One region of the Paenibacillus sp. FSL P2-0121 genome, then DNA from elsewhere that is predicted to be linked to it. Evidence: riboswitches for the same ligand, from Rfam matches in the RefSeq annotation. Region 1 holds a riboswitch; the other holds the start of a gene.
The links. Region 1 has a riboswitch for cyclic di-AMP ahead of MKY54_RS26345 (alpha/beta hydrolase). Riboswitches for the same ligand answer to the same signal wherever they lie in the genome.

Region 1 (8,861 bases):
AGCTTTACCCGCATGCTTCAGAGTCCTAAATTGACTACCATTATGCAACCTAGTGATCGGATCGGGGTCATGCTGACCAATACTCTCCTGCAAATGATCGAAAGTGCTGACGGAGAGCTAATCAACAACACTACTGTAGACGTAACTCTCATTAAAGGAGAGACTACTTAACGTATCTATTAAAAAGGTAGACTACCGTAATTAGCGGTGGCCTGCCTTTTTTTGTATTGCTTCATTAATAACGACTTTCAGGAATAACGGCTTTTAGGGCGATTTTTGTAACAACTTCCGCTTCTCAGAATATGCTGATTGGGCAGGTTCCCATTTTTCAAAGGAATGAACAGGAGAAGTTCAAGGAGGAGATATAGAAATATGCCTGATTACAGACCATTTAAAGGCGATGCTATCCTAAACAAGCATGGAAGGATCAGCAGTCCTATTAGAAAGAGGGAGTGTAACGCACTATTAAAAATAGTCACTGATCTCTCTGCAGTGGTACCCCCCGTACTTACGAATCCCACAACACTTCATATTGCCAATCTACAAAGAGTGTTAAGAGAACTATTGGAATTCTTGCATACCTCTAAGTTATGCAGTCCTTTTAGAACTGAGCTACTTTCTGTAGTAGAGATAACCATTGTATCGACCGAAGTCAGTCCCTTCTCTGTCGTAAGCGTGGGCACCAATCTTCAACTGTTGTTAGCTGAGTTATTATCTTTTATTCTCGCCACGAAGATTGACTCTAATTGTAAAGATCAGTTGATTATTCAGATCAGACATATTCAAGCTTCTATTACACAAGCAATCGGATTGCCTATTAAAGGTGCGACTGGACCTCAAGGGCCACAGGGACCTCAGGGTCCGCAAGGAGCGCAAGGGGTTCCGGGCGTAAAGGGAACCACGGGGGCAGGGCTGCAAGGAATTGTTGCTTTTAATCCTGCATTAAGCCCTACTTATCCAGCAGGTCAAGTAGTAACCTTTAATGGCAGTACCTATATTGCTATTGTTGCTGGACCAACGGGAACACCTGGAAGTTCACCAGACTATTTATTAATTGCTGGTGGCTCCACAGGCCCCCAAGGACCGCAAGGACCACAAGGCCCTCAAGGAACGCCTGGACTTCAAGGACCTCAGGGACCACAAGGGGTAGGGCTGCAAGGGATTGTAATATTTAATCCTGCACAAAGTCCTACTTATCCAGCAGGTCAAGTAGTAACCTTCAATGGCAGCACCTATATAGCTACCGTTTCCGGACCTACTGGAATACCCGGGAGTTCACCAGATTACTTGTTAATCGCTGGTGGCGCGGTGGGACCGCAAGGACCACAGGGTGTGCAAGGAATTCAAGGGCCAACAGGTGCGCAAGGACCAGCAGGTCCAGGTGTAGGAGCAACGGGCGCGACTGGTTCGACGGGTGCTGCCGGCTTGGCGGGCCCTGCTGGTGCAACGGGCGCGACTGGCGATCCGGGCGCGGTCGGCGTTGCCGGAGCTACGGGTGCCACAGGGGCGACGGGTGATCCGGGGGCGGTCGGCGTTGCCGGAGCTACGGGTGTAACGGGTGCGACGGGTGATCCAGGCGCGGTCGGCGTTGCCGGAGCTACGGGGGCGACTGGAGCGACGGGTGATCCGGGGGCGGTCGGCGTTGCCGGAGCTACGGGGGCAACGGGCGCGACGGGTGATCCGGGGGCGGTCGGCGTTGCCGGAGCTACGGGTGCCACAGGGGTGACGGGTGATCCGGGGGCGGTCGGCGTTGCCGGAGCTACCGGTGTAACGGGTGCCACGGGTGATCCAGGCGCGATCGGAGCTACTGGCATTACCGGAGTCACTGGTGCAACCGGTAACGGTGCAATTATTCCGCTGGCATCCGGAGGACCTATTATTATGACCACGGTTTTAGGTGGTTTGGTTGGAACAACAAGCCTTGTAGGCTTCGGAAGTTCAGCCACAGGCATTTCGCTTGTTGGCGGTAATATTGATTTGACAGGTACTCTCCTTGGACCGCTTATCAATTTTGCATTCTCAACTCCTCGAGCAGGAGTAATAACTTCCATTGCCGCTTACTTCAGTAATACCATAGCTTTATCGCTGCTTGGTACTACGATAAATGTAACAGCGCAATTGTACCAATCTGCCACACCAAATAACACATTTACTCCTATTCCAGGCGCAACAGTCCCACTTCCACCTATCACCGGTACTATTAATCTTGGAACTTTTGTCAGCGGAATTACGAATGGTATCAATTTTACTGTAACACCACAGACACGTTTGCTTATGGTATTCTCAGCCACCGCTACAGGTCTTACCCTTGTAAATACAGTCACTGGTTATGCAAGTGCTGGCTTTACGATTGTATAATCACTAAAAAAAAGTTAAAAAAGCATCTGCGATTCCTTTTGAAGGAGGTGGCAGATGCTTTTTTTGTAATATGCGTATTCAACGCTTGATCTTTCGGACTCAGATGCCGCTATTCGTTAATTTATCACTGTTTAGAGAGATTATCGGACCTGAGAGGCACTATTGGGCAGAAATGATACTGAGTAGTGTCTATTTTGTACTAATAACGCCTATGGAGTCCTATAGCAACTCAAAAATAGGAAAATATTGCAAATAAGAGCGCCTGAGTCCGATAGCTACTCCGTTCACTGGGAACCATAGTCCATTCACTGAGATTCATAGCCCGTTTAGTGAGATTCGTACTCCGTTCACTGAGAGTCATAGTCCGTCCACTGGAAGTCAAAGTCCGTTCACTAGGATTCACACTTTGCCACTGTTTGCAAAAACGAACCTCACAACTAATACGATTTCAGCTTATAACAAATACACCTTCAACTTATCGATGACCTCATCGATTTCCGCTGTAGTCGTATATCGTCCCACACTAAAACGAACCGCTCCCCGTCCAATATTCTCCGACACATGCATAGCCTTTAAAACAGGCGAAATCAACGTTTCACCGGAATGGCACGCTGAGCCAGTTGAAGCCGCCACAGCTTCCAGAGAATCGATAATTTCATGACCCACTGCTCCAAGAAAACTAACGTTAAGGGTGTTAGGCAAGCGCTTGTGTTTATGACCATTCAAATGAATTTTTTCGCCAAAAGACTCCTGCAGTCTTCCATAGAAATACTCCGTAACTTGCTTAACTCTTTTTCTAGAATCAGAGTCAGCAGCAAGCTCACAGGCTTTTCCTAAGCCAATAATGTAGGGTGTATTTTCTGTCCCCGCTCTTCGCCCCTGTTCATGGCCCGCACCGTGTATCAAAGGCTCAATGTGAATGCCGTCTCGAATGTACAATGCTCCAATGCCTTTGGGCGCATATAATTTATGGCCTGCAAGCGTTAGAAAATCCACTCCCAAATCCGCTACATCGAGGTCTACTTTTCCCGCAGATTGTGAAGCATCTGTATGAATAAGAATGCCCCGTTGGTGGCAGACCTCAGCTATTTCCTTGATCGGCTGGATCGTACCCGTTTCGTTATTAGAGTGCATGATGGAGACCAGAATGGTTTGGTCCGTGAGCTGCTTTTTCACATCGTCAACCTGCACCATTCCATACGAGTCAACAGGTACATAAGTCAGGTTGTATCCCATCTGCTCCAGGTACTGACAAGGTTTAATTACCGCTGGATGCTCAATAGCAGACAGGATAATGTGATTACCTTTATGGCGATACGTTTGGGCTACTCCTTTAATGACAGTATTATTAGACTCACTACCCCCACTGGTAAAAAGCACCTCACCCGGCGCACAATTCAGGAAATCAGCCACCTGTGTTCTTGCCTGCTCTATTCCGAGTTTAGCTTCACGCCCCAAAGAATGACTGCTTGAAGGATTCCCAAAATGACCGTAAAGATAAGGGATCATAACCTCTGCTACTTCCTTATCTACTGGTGTTGTAGCGTTGTAATCTAAATAGATCATATTAAGTAAAGCCCCCTTTAACCATAACGCGAAACTTATACTTCTTGATGTTTTAAAAAAGAACGCACAGCAGTCTCAGCTTCATCCAGATTATTCACTTTAAAAGTAACTCTCTCAATGCCTTCATACTGAGTGGACGTATAATCGTATCTGGGATCATAGTAATATTCTAGCAGCAGCGCCACAGCTTCGCCGAACAAATCTGCCTGCAAGCATCGCTCGATTTCTGCCGCAATAGGGATATGAATTCGGGATTTAATACTCCGAAATGCAGAAATACATTGCTCCTTGTATTCTTCTGGCCGATAATCCTCAAGGATTTGCTCCACTCTGGCATGCAAAGGCATCTCAATCCAGATCTGCGTTCCGCTCTCTTTTTGCTCGGCCATAAATGGGGGCATTACTACCTTACCAATCTTTTTGCTCTCCGCTTCAAATAGTACATAAGGAGAATCCCCGATCTTAATTAACTCCTCTAAAAGAAGACTATCGAACGTTTTTTGATTGTTCGCACGAAGGCCAATCTCACCAAAAATAGAACCGCGATGACCTGCCATCCCTTCCAAATCCAGAACGGGGTAGCCTTGCGCTTTCAGGCGGTGTAACAGATTGGTTTTACCTGTGCCTGTATTTCCGTGAATCACATAAGACTTCGCCTTACATTCATAGGACTCCAATTCGTCGAGCACCCATTTACGATAAGCCTTATAGCCGCCTATCAGCCGGTAAGCATGAATATCCATTAAAGAGAGTACGGTCGCAGTTGTACGGCTGCGCATACCTCCCCTCCAGCAGAATACAGCTTTGTCTCCTTGAATCGCTGCAAATTCTTTGACAAAAGAAGGCAGTTTTGCCGCAGCAATCTCCAAACCACGTTCTTTCGCGGCCTGCACACTTGTCTGTTTATACAACGTCCCTACTTCAGCCCGTTCCTGATCATCAAAAAAAGGAATATTCAAACTATCCGGCAGCGTTGCATCTTTATATTCAGAAGGAGATCTAACATCAATAATGGTGATCTGCTTCTTGTTTTTTAACACTCTAAGTTCTTCCAGTGTAATGTCCTGAAACAATATGCTCTCTCCTCTGGTGGCTAACCTTTATAATTTGCTCTAAGCTGATATACAACAGTTATTCCACAGCAGCTATAACTGTAATCTGACCCGGATGCTCTTCCGTTACCTCTCCGATCAATGCCGCTTCTACCCCTGCATCTACTAACTCTTTTAGCAAATCTTCGCTTTGTTCAGGGGCCACAGAGATCAGCAATCCGCCAGAAGTCACAGCGTCACATAGAATATAGCGGCTTAGTTGGTCCATCTCTTCCGGATAAAGAATGCTGCCTTCCAGATGGGCAAAGTTATTCTTAGTGCCTCCTGGAACAAATCCCTGTTCCGCAAGCTCTCTTACTCTTGGCAGCATAGGTACATCGCCTTGACGAATGATCAGGCCCGTGCCGCTCCCTTTAGCCATTTCCGAGGCATGTCCCAGTAGCCCAAATCCGGTAACATCTGTACAAGCATGTACATCATAAGGCTCCATGATTTCAGCCGCTTTTTTATTCAAAGTAGACATTACTGTCGTAAGGCGTGTGGTTTCTTCAGGAGATAGCTGATCCTTTTTAATGGAAGTTGTTAAGATCCCCACACCGATAGGCTTCGTTAGAACCAGCTTGTCTCCCACCTTGGCGCCCGCATTCGTTCTTACTTTGTCAGGATGCACAAGGCCCGTAACGGCCAATCCGAATTTGGGCTCTTTATCGTCGATGGAATGTCCGCCCACAAGAGTAGCTCCTGCTTCCTGTACTTTATCCGCTGCACCGCGCAAAATGTCACCGAGAATGCTTTTATCTAAAACAGAAATAGGGAAGGCCACAATATTAAGCACCGTAAGCGGCTTTCCACCCATCGCATAAATATCGCTTAATGCATTGGCTGCTGCAATTTGACCAAATGAATAGGGATCATCCACGATCGGCGTGAAAAAATCAACAGTTTGCACTAACGCTAATTCATCACTTAAACGGTACACCCCTGCATCATCACTAGTGTCCAGACCTACAAGTAGATCCGGGTTAGGAACAGTTGGTGGCAGACTGCGAATAACCTGCATGAGATCAGCGGGACCGATTTTGCAGCCGCAGCCCCCTTTTGAAGATAATGAAGTCAGTTTTATAGTTTCAGCTTGAGACATCATGACTCAGCTCCTTTAGTATGAATTATCTTAATCTTACACGAGTAGATCGCATTGTACAAAATGCAAGAGTAGCAGATGCGTTGCTTACTACGCCTCCTTCTATACACTTACCTTCACTACTTAGGGCCTACTGTTCTTTCCCACGTCGGGTGAGCTATATTTGGTGCTGTGGTAGGGTAGGGACATTAAGTAGCGTTCTAGGTACAATATGCTTGTAAATGTTCAACATCCATCGGTTAGTAAAATAACCAAAGGCTGGCTCATTCGTAGATTTCACTACGGATAAGCCAGCCTTTAATTGGATGTCCATTATATTAGGGAAATCCTCCCTAAAAACATCCTATTATTAGGGAAGTTTTCCCTAATCCATGTTCTAGGAGCCATAATCTCCTTCACTTTAGGGAGAATTCCCCTAAAGTTCAACCCAAAAGGACGTCCCATAGCCAGCTCGTGCTCCCTGGCTATGGGACGTCTTTTTTCTCACTTAAACGCTTCGCTTGTGAAGGTCTCCCAATAGATCAGCTAATCTGCTGAGTACCCTGCTGCTTCTCTAAGAAACGTTGAAGAATCGCATTGAATTGCTCCGGTTGGCACAGATTACTTGGATCTAATGCGTTCGGAATAATCGCCAACTGCGCATGTGGCAGCTGAGACACCATTTCCTTCATACAATTCACTCCAAATTCATTGAAGTCCCCTACAATACATAAAGCGGGACGTTTAAAAGCCTTTAAACATCTGGTGTAATCAACATGGCTCGTAGCCAGCCTTTGCCGATATAGCTCCCGGGGACGTTTGTCCAGCAGCCCTCTTCTAATCTCATTGTAGGCCAGACTCCAGCGCTCTCGGTACATCATCCGAATCGAAGGCAACACCAGCTCGCTTGGGAGATAATACATTAGTAAACTGCAATATGCTGCCATAGTTTGTATTTTCCCTACTATTGTTGATCCGTGAGTCCTACAAAAGCTATCCGCGACCACAATGGCTTTTACACGCTCAGGATATTGTTTGGCAATATGCTGAACGACTAAGCCACCATAGGCGATTCCTACAAAAACTGCTTCACGGATACCTAGGTCATTCAACAGCATAATCAGATCCAGACATTGCGTCTCAATAATCTCATGTGGGGCCTCCAGCAGTTTACCAGACTTGCCATTCCCCCGTAAATCGCACAAAATCACTTTATATTTATCGGAAAAATACTCCAGCTGTGGTTTGAACATACTGTGTGTTAATCCATGTCCATGGATAAACACAACCGGAGTGCCAGTTCCATTGATTTCATAATAGAGCGAAGTTCCGTTCAGTTTAGCGATAGGCAAAGGTAACACCTCTTTCATAATAAATTCTACGACTATATCTGCTTAAAAACGCAGCAAAAAACCACAGAGGGATTCTCTGTGGCTATTCATCACTAAACACGCCATTCATCCTCTCTCCATACGCTTACGAGGTTAGCTGTCGGATTCGGGCAGTGAGAGTTGCCCTACCTGCAGGGATGCATATTATGCACCCGGAACAGGATTCACCCCATAACCAGTGCCGACTCTCACATCGGCTGCCAGTTGTTGGTTCCCCCGCTTTCCAGAAACGGAAATTAAGCGGATTGCTTATGTAATTGTAAATTTAAGATAATTCTCAGTTCTGAGATGAATCATACTCTTGTAAGGTTTTCTTGTAAAGGAGGGCTCTGGTCAAAATAATGTTGAAAGCAATGCTTTTCATTTCATATTAAGCATACTCTTCATTTTCTCTTTCTTTTGCTCTTGTTTACTCGTTTTCTTTAGAAAAACAGCTCTGAAGCAAGCGAAAAAGGGGGTGATTCACCAGTACTTTCCTATTTAATAAGAAACGACAATCTTCAATACCAATATTGGGCCAGTTTCTGTACCTTGGGGTGTTCGTCGTTTCTATGTCCCCGATCCGTTTGGCAAGCTTGTTAATATTATTTCACATGAACAGCACGAATGATTTCATAAAAAAGAAAAAAGCTAAGCAGAATCAGAGATATCCCCTTGTCCACTTAGCTTCCTTTTACAATACTATGGCTACAAAAGATCGGCGTTTTTCAATGCATGCTCCCAGCTTGGAAAAAAGAACAGCGCACTTCTCATAAGCTCTGGGTCGCTTTGCTTTACTTGTTTTTTACTGATCGAGCTTCCGTCGCTTTGCAGCTTTTTGATCCGACTTAATACTTCATCAGCCTCCAAAGGAATTTCCATTGAAACACTCCTTTCTCAGTGACCTGTTTCCCTTCATTTTCTCCATAATATGTTTATTTATTCCGTACTCTTAATTTCCCCAGATTAAACCATCTGATAGATGGGTTGTTCAGCAATGAACCGGGTAGGAAGCATGGGATATTTGTCTGCTAAGATTTCAGCTAAATATTTCATCCCCGGCGCTTCACTCTCCGCATGACCTAACATGATGAGCGCTTTAGATCTGCCTTGGTGCCCTGCATCCCGCACATATTCCGGAGTCTCCCACTCTGGTCCTTCTCCAGCAATAATTAAATCAAGATTGTGATCATTAAAAAGTGGAATAGCCATCGTCCCGCCCCCTCTGTAACCTACTAATATCCCTATGCGTTTGCAGGACAGAGACAGGTCACCAGCAGCGCGTACATAAGAGATCCCTAGCTTACTTTTAATATACTGAGCAGCTTCCAGTACAGTCATGGCAGGAATAGTGAGAATCGTAGCAGCCGCTTGCTGCTCTTCCACATAGTCTGA
Region 2 (8,861 bases), 1.0 Mb from region 1:
GGCGGAAAGGTAAGTATGGTTCATAAACCACAACGGTTGGTTGATATTATCAGTCTTATGAGACAATATAGACTCGAGCCAAAGATTATTCGGTTTGTACATCCACGTGCCCACCTGGAGGCAAATATGGTATTAATCGAAGCCGCACGTGATGGAAAGCCTGAGGTTCGTTTACAACCACCGCTCATCGTATATAATGAGGACAATCAATACTGTCCAGAGATTATGGACATCTACTATGGTGCTAAAGAGGGTAAATCATGAAGATATCATGTCAAAGCAGTTTTCAAAACAAGACTAATACCAGTACTCAGGAGACAATAGGGTCGCTTTTTCTGGTGGCTACACCTATCGGTAATCTGGAGGATATGACCTATCGTGCAGTCCGTACATTGCAGGAATGTGATATTATTGCCGCGGAAGATACGAGACAGACCCGAAAATTACTCAGCCACTTTGAGATTTCACCTTCGATGTTGTTTAGTTATCATGAGCATAATAAGGCCGCCAGTGGACCTGAGCTTGTACGCTATATAATAGAAGGAAAAAATTTGGCACTCGTCAGCGACGCCGGTTTACCAGCGATTTCTGACCCTGGAGCGGATCTTGTAGCCCTTGCTATAAGTCATGGAATTCCGGTGATTCCTATCCCTGGAGCTAACGCAGCGTTGTCAGCTTTGATCGCTTCTGGTCTATCTACGAATACGTTCACCTTTATCGGCTTTCTTCCCCGAGAGCGTAAGGACATCCGAGCAGTATTAAGTCCACTTCGTTCGGCTCAAGGCACTTTGTTGTTCTACGAATCTCCCCATCGCGTAGTTAAGACACTTGCTCATCTTCAAGAAGCATTCGGTAATCGCCAGATTGTGTTGGCACGTGAATTAACGAAAAGATATGAGGAGTTTCTACGCGGTTCGATTGAGGAATGTACACTATGGCTGGCTGAACATCCTCCGCTAGGCGAATATGTTATTGTCGTAGAAGGGGAGAGCAAGGAAGATGCAGAAATCGCAGAATCGGCGTGGTGGCGTCAGTTAAGCATTGAAGATCATGTAGCTCATTACGAAGCACAGGATGTACCACGGAAAGAGGCTATGAAAAAAGCGGCATCAGACCGGGGTGTAGCCAAACGGGATATTTATAATGCGTTGCTTGATAGAGCAGAAGAGTAAGTGTTATAGACGAATTCCTAGAATAACTAAGGATTTTTGGAGCCGTTTCGAGCTTGAGTGATTTATCTGTGGGTTAAATGTATTTTGTACAGTTATTTTTGAATTTTTTTATGTATTTGTTCGTTTAGTTGTACTTCATACAGTTATAAAGGTGGAAAGGATTGATTTCACGGAGATATAGGAAATATAAGTGTACAAAATACAATTAATTCGTTTAATGGTAAAAATCATTTAAAATAACTGTAAGAAATACAACTAAGTATTACTAGTTCCGTCTTGAAGCACATTGCCCTTAGGGAGGGGATAACCAGGAGGGCAAACCCAGACATAAAAAATACCTCCCGCGGTCACGGGAGGTCAAGGAGATATGAAAAGGTTAGAATTAACAATTTGATTAGTTCTATTATATACTATTTAATTTAGTTTGTCACAGGGGTAGGGATGGAAGATATGCATTCATGACAAACTATTTTTCCTTTAAAGTAAGTTACGTTCTCAGCGTTGCCACAGAAAATGCAGGCAGGCTCATACTTTTTAAGCATAATCCGTTCGCCATCAACGTAAATTTCCAGTGCGTCCTTTTCGCCAATGCCAAGTGTACGGCGTAATTCAATAGGAATAACAACCCGTCCAAGTTCGTCTACTTTTCTTACAATTCCTGTTGATTTCATCATAACAATCGTTACTCCTCTCAATGTTCCAAAAACGTCATTATTCGACATTGTTCACTGTTTTATGATACTTATAATACCAACGATTCCCAAATCAGTCAACCTTTTTTCATAGGCTGAATAAGAAAATTTCCATAAGAACTTTGAATGTCCCTATAAAAATTAAGAATTACCCTGAAAGCATTTTGTCGATTTACCAAGACCAAAAATGATACTTTTCGACAAAGTACGACATAATTATTTATTATATACTGATATTAGTTAAAATCATATTAAATTATTAGAAGGAGTTGATCTCATGAAGCAGCCGCTCACGGAAGAAAAAGTTTTCAAGGATCCCGTTCATAATTATATTCACGTACAGGATACGATTATTTGGCGACTAATTAATACAAAAGAATTTCAGCGTTTACGCCGGATTCGCCAGTTAGGTACCTCATATCTCACTTTTCATGGTGCAGAGCATAGTCGTTTTTCTCATTCTTTAGGAGTATATGAAATTACACGCAGAATCATTTCGCAATTTGAGCGCAGCGGGTATAAGGATTGGATTCCTGAAGAAAGTTTGCTTACTTTGTGTGCGGCTTTGCTGCATGATTTAGGGCATGGTCCATTTTCACATTCTATAGAAGAAGCTTTTGAAATGAACCATGAGGATTGGACCTGCCGAATTATTTTGGAGGACACGGAGATCACCGAAATATTGCGTGATGTGGAGGAAGATTTTCCTCGTAAAGTAGCCTCAGTTATCTCTAAGACATATGAGCATGAAATTGTTGTCAATTTGGTTTCCAGTCCGCTGGATGCTGATCGTATGGATTATTTGCTGCGTGATGCGTACTATACAGGTGTAAACTATGGAACCATCGACATTGATCGGATTTTGAGAATGCTTCGTCCTTATAATGGGCGGATTGTAGTAAAAGAATCAGGTATGCATGCCATTGAAGATTATTTAATGTCGCGTTATCAAATGTACTGGCAGGTATATTTTCATCCGGTGACGCGCAGCTCTGAAATTATTTTGCGTCAAATCTTCCGTAGAGCTAAAGAATTGTTCCAAGAGGGGTACAAATTTCGCTTTATGATCGCTCCGCTGGAAGATCTCTTTCGAGGAGAAGTAACAGTGAAACAATATTTAATGCTTGATGAGGCACTGATACAGACTGCTTTTATGCAATGGACACTTGAAGAAGATGAGTTATTAAGCGACTTGTGTACCCGTTTTATTCATCGTAAACTGTATAAATATGTAGAGATCGAGAATTTGGATACAGATATGATTACGGAAATCCGCAGCAGTTTTGCGGGAGCGGGACTTAACCCAGAATATGACTTAGAGATTGATTATCCGACAGATTTGCCTTATGATGTGTTCCGTCCAGGAGCAGCCTTCGACAATAATCAAATTTTACTGCTTGATCGCAATGAGCAATTGCGGGAAATTTCAGAGGTATCGGATATTGTGCGCTCAATAAGCGGAATTCATCGTGGCAGATATCACCTATATTTCCCACAGGATAAGCTGAAAAAAGCCCTTACACGGTTGCCCTCTTCTGTAGCAGAGATTTTTGCAAAATAATACAAATATTTATGGAACTATTGATAAAAACAACAAGGAGTGAGCTTTAAAATGTATCTGTTCGACACACATACACATTTAGATGCGCCTCAATTCGACGAGGATCGCGAGGAAGTTATAGCTCGTGCAGTAGAGGCCGGAGTTAGCAAGATGATCAATATAGGATTTAATCGGGAAACGATCCCTTCAACGATGAAGCTGGCTGAATCTTATGATTATATTTATGCAGCGGTGGGCTGGCATCCACAGGATGCGATTGATATGAAAGAGGGGGACCTCGATTGGATCGCCTCTCTTTGCAGCCATGAGAAAGTGGTGGCCATCGGAGAGATTGGGTTGGATTATTATTGGGATACCTCTCCCAAGGATGTGCAGCAGGAGGTCTTCCGCAAACAAATTGGACTAGCCCGTGAACTAAAAATGCCAATCTGCATACATGACCGTGATGCCCATGAAGATGTCGTACGGATTTTACGGGAGGAAAAAGCAAATGAAATTGGTGGCGTAATGCATTCTTTCTCAGGCAGCTGGGAAACCGCAAAAATGTGTCTAGATCTAGGATTTCATTTGTCATTTGGAGGACCGATCACGTTCAAAAATGCCAGAGTGCCTAAAGAGGTGCTTGCACAGACGCCATTGGACCGATTATTGATCGAAACAGACGCTCCATATTTGACTCCACACCCCTTCCGAGGCAAGCGAAATGAGAGTGCTCATGTGAAGTTAGTAGCAGAGGCTGCGGCTGAAATTAAAGGGTTAACATGGGAAGAATTGGCTAAAATTACGTATGCGAACGCACTGGAACGATTTGGGATTGTCTGAAAACAGGAGTAAAACGGGTGAAAAATAGAGAATGGCCGATATATTAAACTTTTTTAATATAAAAACGGCTGATTATTACAATATTTTAACCATATATTTGCGTAAACGTGGTTGAATCGTCCTTTACAACATGCATCAAAACAGGATATCATCTTTTCAGTGATGTGAGCTGTTGTTATTGTGACAGCCATTGATTCATGGATCGTCTCGCTGAGTCTCCGTATGGAGAACGGGGGAACCAATATTGAACTGCCGCATGCCTGTATCTTGAATACGACTAGGAATTGCCGCAGAACAATATTTGATTTCTTCACGTGGTCTTTGGGGTGAATTTAAGGGCAACCGCCGTGAGCGGGTGACCTGAAATAGGGCGTCTCTCTTTCGTCCGAACCCGACAGCTAACCCCGTAAGCGCAAGTAAGAGAGGCAACCTCGTGCACAAACATTCCCGCGTATTCTGACATCGGAGAAGCCACGAAAGAGTCCTCAAGAGAACTCTTTTTAGGCTTCTTTATTTTTGAATAAACTGAATGTTGCCCGCATACTGTTATATAACAGGTGTGGGAGTAGCTGTGCCGAGCAGGCGATCCATGAGCAGGAGACGCTAAGTTAATACGTGCGTATCCTGTGACAATCTCAAATAGTTTCGTCAAAGAAATTCAGTCCTCATGATATACAAATTGACGACGAGGCTATGTAAGGAGGATGGAGAGAATGGGCTTATTCCAACCAGAGGTATCCCATGATTCGCAGTCATCCAGCAGGTCTTTCGCATTACGGTGGGAGCAAGTAAATACTCGCGTACTTTTACTTGCAGGTGTGATTTCAATCGCAATCGCGCTGTTAATTCTGCTGTACGTACACGGTCAAAGTAATAAACAATTAGTTTTAGTAATAGACGGGCAAACACAGACACTTGAAACGCGAGAAGCACTTCTTGGTGATGTGTTGGAGAAAGAGCAAATTTCGCTGCAGCCGCATGATGAATTATCTTTAGGTCTGAGTGATGAAATAAAAGACGGTGACCGTGTCGTTATCAATCGTGCGCAGAAATTTAGCCTTACTGCGGACGGAGCAACAAAAACGTTATATACGACCGAAGACACTATCGGTCAAGCGATTGACAAACTGGGTATCAACCTAGAAGGCTATGATAAGATTTTTCCTTCGTTAGACACCACCATCTCTGCTGACATGGAGATTAAGATCGTTCGTATCAACAAGCAAACGGTACAGCGAACAACTAACTTACCTTTCCGTGTTATTAAGACAGCAGATCCCTCCCTTACTGTGGGAACAGTTAGAGTGGCACAGGCAGGCAAACCAGGCGTCATGGTTCAGCATATTGAAAAGATCTATCAAGACGGAGAACTGGCCTCTATGCGCATGATCGGCAAGGAAGTACAAACGGTAACAAAAGATAAGATCATTGCCGTTGGTACTAAAGCACTTCCTAAGCCTACTGTAGTTGCTAAAGCTACAACAACTTCCAAATCAAGCACTACCTCCAAAACGACTAAAGTTAGCGCTAAGACTAAGAACGTCACAAGCAAGGCTGGCGTAGACTTTGAGTACAAGAAGATGATTAAGAACGTCTCCATGACAGCTTATTCGTCAGAAGAGCCAGGGATAGGTACTAAAACTGCCTCCGGAACACGCGTAACGGAAGGTCGTACAATTGCAGTAGATCCGAATGTAATTCCTATTGGCTGGTGGGTTTATATCGATGGGCTTGGATTCCGCCGTGCAGAGGATACTGGCGGTGCCATTAAAGGCAATAAAGTGGATGTCTATTATGATTCCCTGAGCCATGCTCGTAATTTCGGCCGTAAATCACGTACCGTTTATGTGATTGGACCTGTGAAACCAGAGCTTAACTAGAACTGAAGCTTTTGCAAAAAATCCTTTGATAAGCTATAGTGATGATAACCGTTAAGGAACGCTGGATGATCATTTCGTTGATCGCAGAGCAACCGCTCATCACTTATACATTCTTTAACCAAAAGAAGAGGAGCGAATCCTCTTCTTTTTGCTTTTTTTGGAAGGAGTCAAGAAATATGATTAAGGAATTAATCGTCGTTGAAGGCAAAAGCGATACCGTAGCCATTAAGCGTGCTGTAGAAGCGGATACCATTGAGACAGGCGGCTCTGCTGTAAACCGGACTGTAATTGCTAAGATCGCGCTTGCTATGGAACGTAGAGGGGTTATTATTCTTACGGACCCGGACCATGCTGGGGAGCGAATTCGTAAAATCGTTTCAGCGAAGGTGCCGGGCTGCAAGCATGCTTTTATTCCAGAGAAGGACGCAACTCGAAAAGGGGATATCGGTGTAGAGAATGCATCGCCAGAGGCGATTCGTCATGCGCTGCGTAATGTACATACCTCTTTTGAAGGAGCACCTGCTTTGATTGGTATTGATGATCTTATGGCCGCTGGAATGCTTGTACACCCTCGGGCTGCTGAAAGACGTATGGCACTTGGTAATTTGCTTGGAATCGGATATTGTAACGGCAAACAGCTGTACAAGCGGCTGGCGATGTTTGGGATTACGCGGGAGGAATTTGCCGGGGCTCTCGCCCAAATTGATCAGGGAGGCATTACTTCATGAGTGGTAGAGAGGAAATTTCGACTCCAAAACGGACCAAAGAGATTATTCAACGTTATGGATTCAAGTTCAAGAAAAGCCTGGGACAGAATTTTTTGATTGATCAGAATATTTTGGACAAGATTGTAGACGCTGCTGGACTAGATAGCGATTCTGGGGCGCTGGAGATCGGGCCGGGAATTGGAGCGCTGACGGAGCGTCTGGCACTAACAGCGGGTGCTGTAACTGCCGTAGAGATTGACCGTAGACTGATTCCAATATTAAAAGACGTACTTTCCCCCTATCCCCATGTTAAGGTTCGTAACGATGATGTCCTCAATGTGAACTTGCAGGAAATGTTCAAGGAAGATTTCACCACTGTGAACAAGGTCAGTGTGGTTGCTAACCTGCCTTATTATGTGACTACTCCGATTCTGATGAAGCTGCTCGAAGAGAAGCTTCCCCTTGATAACATCGTTGTAATGATTCAGAAGGAGGTTGCGGAGCGTATGGCTGCATCTCCAGGTGGAAAGGAATACGGAAGTCTTAGCATTGCCGTGCAGTACTACAGCGAGCCTGAGCTCGTCTGTATCGTGCCACGTACGGTATTCATCCCTCAACCTAATGTGGAGTCTGCTGTTATCCGTCTGAAGGTTAGAGAGCATCCTCCGGTAAAGGTGGAGAGTGAGAAGCATTTCTTTGAAGTGGTTCACGCTTCTTTCACACAGCGCCGCAAGACGATTGCTAACAATCTGAAGGCTCGTTACTTCCCTGAACAAGGACGTGAGCAGCTGGAGGCTTTACTCGCAGAAGCGGGTATTGAACCGACCCGTCGCGGAGAAACACTCAGTCTTGAAGAATACGCCCGCTTAAGCGGTGTTTTGCTAGCCGCTGGAATTGAATAAGCAATAGGAAACGGTTGTTGTCTTAAGGACGACAACCGTTTCTCGTAGAAATATAAGGATGTTATTCTGGTGGAGCATTATACATTCTTATATTTTAAAAATATGTTGAGTTATGAACCAACTGAGGCCTTTGCCCATACGATGGGGTAGAGGTGGTGGTTGTAATGAATTTAGGAGACTTGGTCGTTCGCAAATCTTATGGCGGTGATTTAACATTTCGTGTAGATAATATTGTGCAGGATAGAGCCGTCATTAAAGGCACAGATTTCCGCCTGTTGGCGGATTCTCCTCTGGATGACCTGGTTCAAGTGCCTCCTACCCGAATAACGGAACGGGGACAGCAAGCACAGATCAAAGCGAAGGAATCACTGACACAGCTGCGGAAGGACCGTCAGGAGCAAAGTCAGCGGAGCGGGGGAACCCTAACAGAGGGGACATGGGCTCCACCGTCCAAGGAAGCTCCTTATTTTGAAGTGCCAGGTAAAGTACTGCATCTGGATGGCGATCCGGCATATTTGAATAAGAGCCTTAGCTTATACGAGCAGCTGCGGATTCCCGCTGAAGGGCATCATGTTCATGAATCTGCAATGGCTGATACGTTATACCGGCTGTTGCCCCGTGTACGCCCAGATATTGTAGTGATCACTGGTCATGATGGGGTACTGAAGCAACAGCATACTTACGATCTGTATAGTCTGAATAGCTATAAAAATTCGCAAAACTTTATAGCTGCTATTAGGGTAGCTAGGGAGTATGAGCGGAATTTTGATGCGTTGACTATTGTTGCCGGTGCTTGTCAATCTCATTTCGAGGCCTTACTTGGAGCTGGAGCTAATTTTGCCAGTTCACCTGGTCGAATTTTGATCCATGCTCTGGATCCCGTGTATGTAGCAGCAAAATCATCCTTTACTTCCATCAGGGATACTGTAAATCTTAGCGATGTTCTGAATAATACCATCAGCGGTAATCAGGGTATTGGTGGTGTTGAGACCCGTGGCAGCTTCCGCATCGGAATGCCGCGACTGCAGAATCTGTCGGCGCTAAAAGTGACACCATCAGCCATTTAAGCGGCAGAGATAGGTCTATGGTGTCAGGAATATAGGTAATTTGAATGGGTTGAATAGA

Region 2: another riboswitch for cyclic di-AMP. It lies ahead of MKY54_RS00190 (3D domain-containing protein); the one in region 1 lies ahead of MKY54_RS26345 (alpha/beta hydrolase).

Annotation. Positions count from the first base shown of each region.
Region 1 covers NZ_CP150245.1:5,977,931-5,986,791, forward strand. The annotation lists gene MKY54_RS26320 (LacI family DNA-binding transcriptional regulator) at 1-171, shown strand, start outside; gene MKY54_RS26325 (exosporium glycoprotein BclB-related protein) at 373-2,358, shown strand; gene MKY54_RS26330 (cysteine desulfurase family protein) at 2,812-3,924, opposite strand; gene mnmH (tRNA 2-selenouridine(34) synthase MnmH) at 3,960-4,997, opposite strand; gene selD (selenide, water dikinase SelD) at 5,056-6,117, opposite strand; gene MKY54_RS26345 (alpha/beta hydrolase) at 6,639-7,466, opposite strand; cyclic di-AMP (ydaO/yuaA leader) riboswitch at 7,554-7,740, opposite strand; partial or broken gene MKY54_RS26350 (glyoxalase) at 8,002-8,097, shown strand; gene MKY54_RS26355 (hypothetical protein) at 8,175-8,348, opposite strand; gene MKY54_RS26360 (Nif3-like dinuclear metal center hexameric protein) at 8,433-8,861, opposite strand, start outside.
Region 2 covers NZ_CP150245.1:37,646-46,506, forward strand. The annotation lists gene MKY54_RS00165 (tRNA1(Val) (adenine(37)-N6)-methyltransferase) at 1-264, shown strand, start outside; gene rsmI (16S rRNA (cytidine(1402)-2'-O)-methyltransferase) at 261-1,172, shown strand; gene MKY54_RS00175 (AbrB/MazE/SpoVT family DNA-binding domain-containing protein) at 1,592-1,846, opposite strand; gene MKY54_RS00180 (HD domain-containing protein) at 2,142-3,425, shown strand; gene MKY54_RS00185 (TatD family hydrolase) at 3,477-4,247, shown strand; cyclic di-AMP (ydaO/yuaA leader) riboswitch at 4,446-4,675, shown strand; gene MKY54_RS00190 (3D domain-containing protein) at 4,961-6,127, shown strand; gene rnmV (ribonuclease M5) at 6,304-6,855, shown strand; gene rsmA (16S rRNA (adenine(1518)-N(6)/adenine(1519)-N(6))-dimethyltransferase RsmA) at 6,852-7,736, shown strand; gene yabG (sporulation peptidase YabG) at 7,901-8,803, shown strand.